3 regions of the Shewanella livingstonensis genome follow, and region 1 is predicted to be linked to each of the others. Evidence: predicted binding sites of a transcription regulator. Region 1 holds the regulator's gene; each other region holds the start of a gene.
What was found. The regulator sigma-54, encoded in region 1, starts transcription at its own class of promoters, with help from an activator protein. The targets are predictions, from matches to a motif close to GTTGGCACGNNNNTNGNNT.

Region 1 (2,280 bases):
TTAAATGTCATTGATGTATGTGGCAATCCATTACATTTTTTGAGATTGTCATTTTTATGGAAATCATCTAGGGATAAGCGGTAAATGAAAGCGTCACTCCAACTTAAAATGGGTCAACACTTAACCATGACCCCACAATTGCAGCAAGCCATTCGCTTACTGCAATTATCGTCATTGGAGCTACAGCAAGAAATCCAACAAGCATTGGATTCAAATCCATTACTTGAAATAGAAGATGAGTTTCCTGAAGCAAAAGATCCCATAAAAGAACATCGTGACCAAGCTGATACCGACTTTAGTGACAACAGCATAGTCAATGTTGAAAAAGACACCTCCACAGTCGACACAGCAGAATCCATGACCAAAGAAACCATGGATGATTTAGCCATGGATACCACATGGGATGAGGTCTATACCGCCTCACCGATGTCGGGTTCAGGCAGTGCGAGCATGCGCGATGATGACATGCCTTTCCAAGGTGAAACTACCGAAGGTTTGTATGAACATTTAGAATGGCAAAAAAATCTTACGCCATTTTCAGAGACCGATTTGGCGATTGCTACAGCCATTATTGATGCCATAGATGAACGCGGCTATTTAACCCAAAGCACTGAAGACATTCTCGAAGCCATGGGCGATGAAAATGTTGAGCTCGATGAAGTTGAAGCAGTATTAAAACGCATTCAACACTTTGACCCCGTTGGCGTTGCTGCACGTGATTTAAGTGAATGTTTGATCATTCAATTAGCCCAATATGCCAATACAACACCACATATTGATAATGCTCGACTGCTAATTAAAAACTATTTAGATTTAATTGCTGGCCGTGATTTCAGATTATTAATGCGTAAAACTAAGCTAAAAGAAAATGAATTGCGTGATGCCATCACCCTAATCCAGTCACTCAATCCCCGTCCGGGCTTATTAATTACCGCCATTGATGACGAATACGTCATCCCAGATGTCACAGTACTAAAGAAAAATGGCCGTTGGGTTGTAGAGTTAAATCCAGACAATATGCCTAAGATTGGCGTTAATCAGCAATATGCCGCGATGGCCAGAAATAGTAAAAGCTCATCTGACAGTCAATTTATTCGCGGTCACTTGCAAGAGGCTAAATGGTTTATTAAAAGTATCGAAAGCCGCAATGATACCTTACTCAAGGTAGCCAACTGCATTGTGAAATTTCAGCAAGGCTTCTTTGAATATGGTGAAGAAGCTATGAAGCCTATGGTACTTAATGACATAGCTGAAGCGGTAGAAATGCATGAATCAACTATTTCGCGTGTCACCACACAGAAATATATGCACACTCCTCGTGGGCTATTTGAACTAAAATACTTCTTCTCTAGTCATGTCAGCACAGATGATGGCGGGGAATGCTCATCAACAGCCATTCGTGCTTTTATCAAAAAGCTGGTTGCTGCAGAAAACCAGAAAAAACCGTTAAGTGACAGTAAAATGGCTCAACTTCTGGCAGAACAGGGCATAAACGTTGCTCGTCGTACGATTGCAAAATACCGTGAAGCAATGATGATCCCGCCCTCAAACCAACGTAAGAGTTTATAATCTACAGGTAATGGAGGAATTTTTATGCAAATAAATTTAACTGGGCGTCATGTCGACATAACCGAATCTTTACGTGAATACGTGCAAGGTAAATTTTCAAAGCTTGAACGGCACTTCGATCAGATCCATAATGTACACGTTGTGCTCAATGTAGAAAAATTACAACAAAAAGCAGAAGCTAAAATCAACCTTAATGGTGCAGAGATTTTTGCCATGTCAGAAAGTAATGATATGTATGCTGCTATAGACGCCCTGATCGATAAACTCGACCGTCAGGTAATTAAACACAAAGAGAAGTATACAAAACACTAACGATGGAACTTTGTACCATTCTGCAGCCGGAATGCACTACCTGTGCCACACCGGGCAGTAAGAAAAAAGTACTGGAACTCATCAGCAATTTAGTCGCTGCCCAGTACCCAACCCTGTCTTCGCAAGAGGTTTTTGAAAGCCTATTAGCGAGAGAGAAAATGGGTAGCACAGGTATAGGAAATGGCATTGCGATACCTCATGGTCGGTTGACGACCATTGATCACCCTATTGCGATATTTGTTAAATGTGAAGAAGCCATTGCCTTTGATGCAATAGATAAGCAGCCCGTGGATATTTTATTTGCTTTGTTAGTACCAGCAGATCAGTGCCAGCAACATTTAGGCACATTATCGAGTATGGCTAAAAAGCTAAGCGATAAGCAAATATTGAAACAGCTTC
Region 2 (2,280 bases), 2.2 Mb from region 1:
AATAGCACTCTCTTCAGGCAAACGAATGCCGTCAAGAAAAGGATTACCAGTTGTAGTGCCAGTTGTATTTGTCTGTACTGAGCTTTTCGTAGTAGCGCTGGTATTAGAAGCACTACTGGATTGTTGCGGTAAAGACTGACTGTAAGAATTAATGAGGCTCATTGTTACCTCCTTGAGTCATCATACTATTTACCCATCCTTAACGTCTGTTGCAACATAGATTTAGTCGCATCAGCCACCTGAACGTTCATTTGATAAGAGCGTGATGCAGAAATCATATCGGCCATTTCTTCCATCACATTGACATTAGGTTTGTAGATAAAACCATCACCATCTGCCATAGGATGGTCTGGCGAGTATTCTTTTAATAATGGTTTGTTACTTTCAACAATGCCTTTTACGCTAACACCAGGCGAACTGTTTTGTTGGCCATTGGCTTTTAGCATTTCAGCTTCAAAAACAGGGTGGCGTGCGCGATAGGTTTTATCGACACTGCTAGACACAGAATCCGCATTGGCAATATTACTGGCGGTAGTATTCAAACGCACTGACTGCGCAGACATACCCGAACCTGAAACATTGAAAATATTAAATAAACTCATGATTAATCACCTCGCAATGCTTTACGCATACCATTAAACTTTCCTTCAAGAAAGCCTAATGACATTTGGTATTCGAGCGCATTTTGCATAAATGCGGCTTGTTCTTTCTGTGTATCAACAGTATTACCATCACCAGTATCTGCCTGATTTGGCATACGATATTGAACATGTTGTTGACTCAACGCCGTTAAATCAAAATGTTTCTCTGTGGTTTGGCTCATACTCAAGCCCTTTTGATGTGAGCTTGCCGCTTGCATAGCAGAGGCAAAATTAACATCCTGTGCTTTATAATGAGGAGTATTGGCATTGGCGATATTACTTGAAATCACTTCTGCTCTTTGAGCTCGAACGCCCAAAGAATATTGGTGAACACCTAATGCATTATCGAAATTAATCGCCATAAAATTGCCTCCATCAGCTAACTGGTAGAAATAAAGCAAAGGTTATGCCAACAATTTAATTTTTAAACGAATAAAGGACAAAAACAAAAATGCCGACGAATGTCGGCATTGTAAATAGATTAAGCTATTACTTTAATTAGGTTTTCTTTTGATAATAAATACCAGGGTTACAACGAACCATATTAAATTCTTCGGTTAATCCGGCAAGAGATTCTGACGCACCCAAAAATAAAATACCTTTTGGATTAAGTGCGGCAGCAAATTGCCGCAAAATTTTGGTCTTTGCCTCTGGCGCAAAATAAATCAATACATTACGGCAAAAAATAATATCGTATTTACCTAATAAACTATAACTTTCAAGTAGATTGTGGGCTCTAAAGTTAACTAAACGCTTCACATTATCTTTTACTTTCATGTTGCCTGAAGGTAAAGCATCAAAAAACTGACGTTTACGCTCTTCAGACAAACCACGAGCAAGTGCTAAACCATCGTATTCAGCATTCTTACAACGCTCTAGCATAGAAGGTGATAAGTCTGTTGCCTGAATCGTCGCGCCGCCCGGTAAAGCGCCAGGTTTACGTTGTTGATATTCCAACACCGTCATGGCTAACGAGTAGGGTTCTTGCCCTGAAGAACATGCTGCCGACCATATTTTTAATGGTCTACCAAGCTTACTGTATTCTGGCAGCAGAGTATTGTGCAGTAACTCAAATGGATAACGGTCTCGAAACCATAAGGTTTCATTGGTGGTCATCGCATCTATCACTTCAGCACGCAGTTGACGCTCGATAGGTTTCATCGACTTTTTAACCACTTCAGACAAAGAAGGTAAATTATGCTTCCCCATCAAAGGCGCTAAACGACTGCGGACTAAATATTGTTTGTTCTCACCTAACACAATACCGCTATGCTGCTCTAAAAACAGTCTAAATTGATTGTACTCTGCTTCAGCAAGTGATTTATCTGTCACATTAACTTCCTAATATGTAAGCCTATGAACCCACTCTTTAATTGTTGCAATCTCTTGCAACAATTAAAGGTTTATAAACTCAAATGTTTGTTAACCGCTGCGGCTAATTCATCGGGGTTAAACTTAGCAATAAAATCGTTAGCCCCTACTTTTTGTACCATTGCTTGATTAAATACACCACTTAACGATGTGTGCAATACTACTTTTATATTCTTTAATTTTGGATCATTACGAATTTCAGCTGTTAAGGTATAGCCATCCATTTCAGGCATTTCAATATCAGAAATAATTAATGGGATCTCAACTG
Region 3 (2,280 bases), 1.2 Mb from region 1:
CGCAAAGATTTAGGTATTGCACTTGATGAAGCCCGTCGAAATGGTAGTCATTTACCTGTAGCGGCGTTAGTCGATCAGTTTTATTCTGAAGTACAAGCGATGAAAGGTAACCGCTGGGATACGTCTAGCTTGCTAGCACGCTTAGAAAAGTCTCGCAGTTAATATTAACTAGCCATTGTCGTAAAATATGATTACATCAACATAGCCCCAATATTAGTTGGGGCTTTTTATTAGCAGTAAATTGATTAAACATTAGCCTTTGCTGTATTAGCTTTTTTCTGATGGCAAGTTGACTTGTTGACTAAAAACCATTGAGTTACATGATGTAGCGCACATATTCAAGCAACGAGCACTGCTATCATTACCCAATCTAAATTAATTTTGCTTAAATGACATTGATTAACTATCTTCATACTTACTGGTCAATTTTGGTTGATTTGTAAACTGATAGTTAAACAACCCCATAAGTAAAGTGTCGTGTTGCAGTGTGATGATCCGCGTCAGATTAAAAGAACGCGGGGGTGCACTAAATTGGAGGAATGAATAGTGAACAATAAACTACTAAGCGCATTGTTTGCGGCTGGTTTTGCGGTAATGATGATGTCTTCTGCATCATTTGCTGCTGATGAGACGCTCGCAGAGTTTCACGTTGAAATGGGTGGCTGTGAAAACTGTCACGCCGATGGTGAGCCATCTAAAGATGGCGCATATGAATTTGAACAATGTCAAAGTTGCCATGGCACACTTGCTGAAATGGATGAAAACCATAAGCCGCATGATGGTGTATTGATGTGTGCAGATTGTCATGCACCACATGAAGCTAAAGTAGGCGAAAAGCCAACATGTGATACATGTCACGATGATGGTCGTACTGCAAAATAAGCTATCGTTAATAGACAAAATACCGACATCTTTGTCGGTATTTTTGTTTCTAGATTTCAAACATTTCTCTTGTTAAATTGAAATTAATACCTCTTTGTGAGTAGGTAAATACTATCTATTTCAATAAGATGCGCAATATTAGGGCGCAGCTATGCACTTTTGTTGCGCAAATGTTGATGTAATAAACTTAACTGAATTTCTATTTCTATTGTAAATCAGCATGTTAACTTTTTGGCACGGCTTTCGCAGTCATCTAATCATGAAATTGTTAATGTGAAAGGATAGATGTATGTCAGCAATCCAGTCTAGTTGTGCTTATTGTGGTGTTGGGTGCGGTGTTAGCGTGTCTTCGACTAAAGCTGATTGGATTGATGTCGATGTGGCTGATTTAACATTGATTGGCGATACTAACCATCCTGCTAACCAAGGGCATTTATGTGCTAAAGGCGAGCGATTACTCGACAGTTTAGCCCAACCCAATGTACTGCGTTACCCTACACTTCGTTCTGGTATGCCACTTGATTGGGACAAGGCGAGCACCTTAATTGCTGAAACTTTTGCGCAAACCATTGCAGACCATGGCCCAGATTCGGTGGCACTCTATCTTTCAGGACAATTACTCACCGAAGATTATTATGTTGCCAACAAATTTGCCAAGGGCTTTTTAAAAACCGCCAATATAGATACCAACTCTCGTTTATGTATGTCATCAGCGGTTAGCGCTATGCAGCGCGCTTTTGGTGAAGATGTGGTCCCAGGCTGCTTTGATGACTTAGAACAAGCAGAAGTCATCGTGTTAGTCGGTGCTAATACGGCGTGGACTCATCCGGTGCTTTTTCAACGAATATTAGCGGCTAAAAAAACCAATAATGCCCGTTTAGTGGTGATAGATCCTTTATCAACTGCCACCGCAAAACAAGCTGACATACATTTAGCGATTAAACCGGGCGCCGATTTGGCGTTATTTCATGGTTTACTGGGTTATTTAGCCGATCAAAATTGTGTTGATCACGCTTACATTACGGCACATACCGAGGGTTTCGATTCGGTTGTATCCCAAGCACAAAAATTAAGTAAAAATTTAGCCGAGCTCGCAAATCAAGTGGGAATACCTGTTAGCGAGCTTACTGAGTTTTATCAATTAGTCGCGGGTCATAAAAAAGTACTTACGGCATCTTGTCAGGGCGTTAATCAATCAACCATAGGCACCGATGTGACAAATGCGATGATTAACTGTCATCTTGCATTAGGCCAAATTGGACAGCCAGGAAGTGGTTTCTTTTCGCTAACAGGGCAACCTAATGCGATGGGAGGGCGTGAGGTGGGTGGTTTAGCGACTCAGTTAGCCTGTCATATGGGATTTTCAGACTTAGAACGTCAGTTATTAGCCGATTTCTG

Region 2: flgB (flagellar basal body rod protein FlgB) is a predicted target of sigma-54. The motif match lies at 1,037-1,055, and genes of this name have one in related genera.
Region 3: EGC82_RS13755 (nitrate reductase) is a predicted target of sigma-54. The motif match lies at 1,113-1,131, and genes of this name have one in related genera.

What each region holds. Positions count from the first base shown of each region.
Region 1 is NZ_CP034015.1:4,406,731-4,409,010, forward strand. It holds gene EGC82_RS19205 (RNA polymerase factor sigma-54) at 85-1,569, shown strand; gene hpf (ribosome hibernation promoting factor) at 1,594-1,881, shown strand; gene ptsN (PTS IIA-like nitrogen regulatory protein PtsN) at 1,884-2,280, shown strand, end outside.
Region 2 is NZ_CP034015.1:1,742,293-1,744,572, reverse strand. It holds gene flgD (flagellar hook assembly protein FlgD) at 1-162, opposite strand, end outside; gene flgC (flagellar basal body rod protein FlgC) at 186-602, opposite strand; gene flgB (flagellar basal body rod protein FlgB) at 605-1,003, opposite strand; gene EGC82_RS07565 (CheR family methyltransferase) at 1,140-1,973, opposite strand; gene EGC82_RS07560 (chemotaxis protein CheV) at 2,045-2,280, opposite strand, start outside.
Region 3 is NZ_CP034015.1:3,185,137-3,187,416, reverse strand. It holds gene EGC82_RS13765 (NAD(P)-dependent oxidoreductase) at 1-162, shown strand, start outside; gene cctA (tetraheme c-type cytochrome CctA) at 547-882, shown strand; gene EGC82_RS13755 (nitrate reductase) at 1,172-2,280, shown strand, end outside.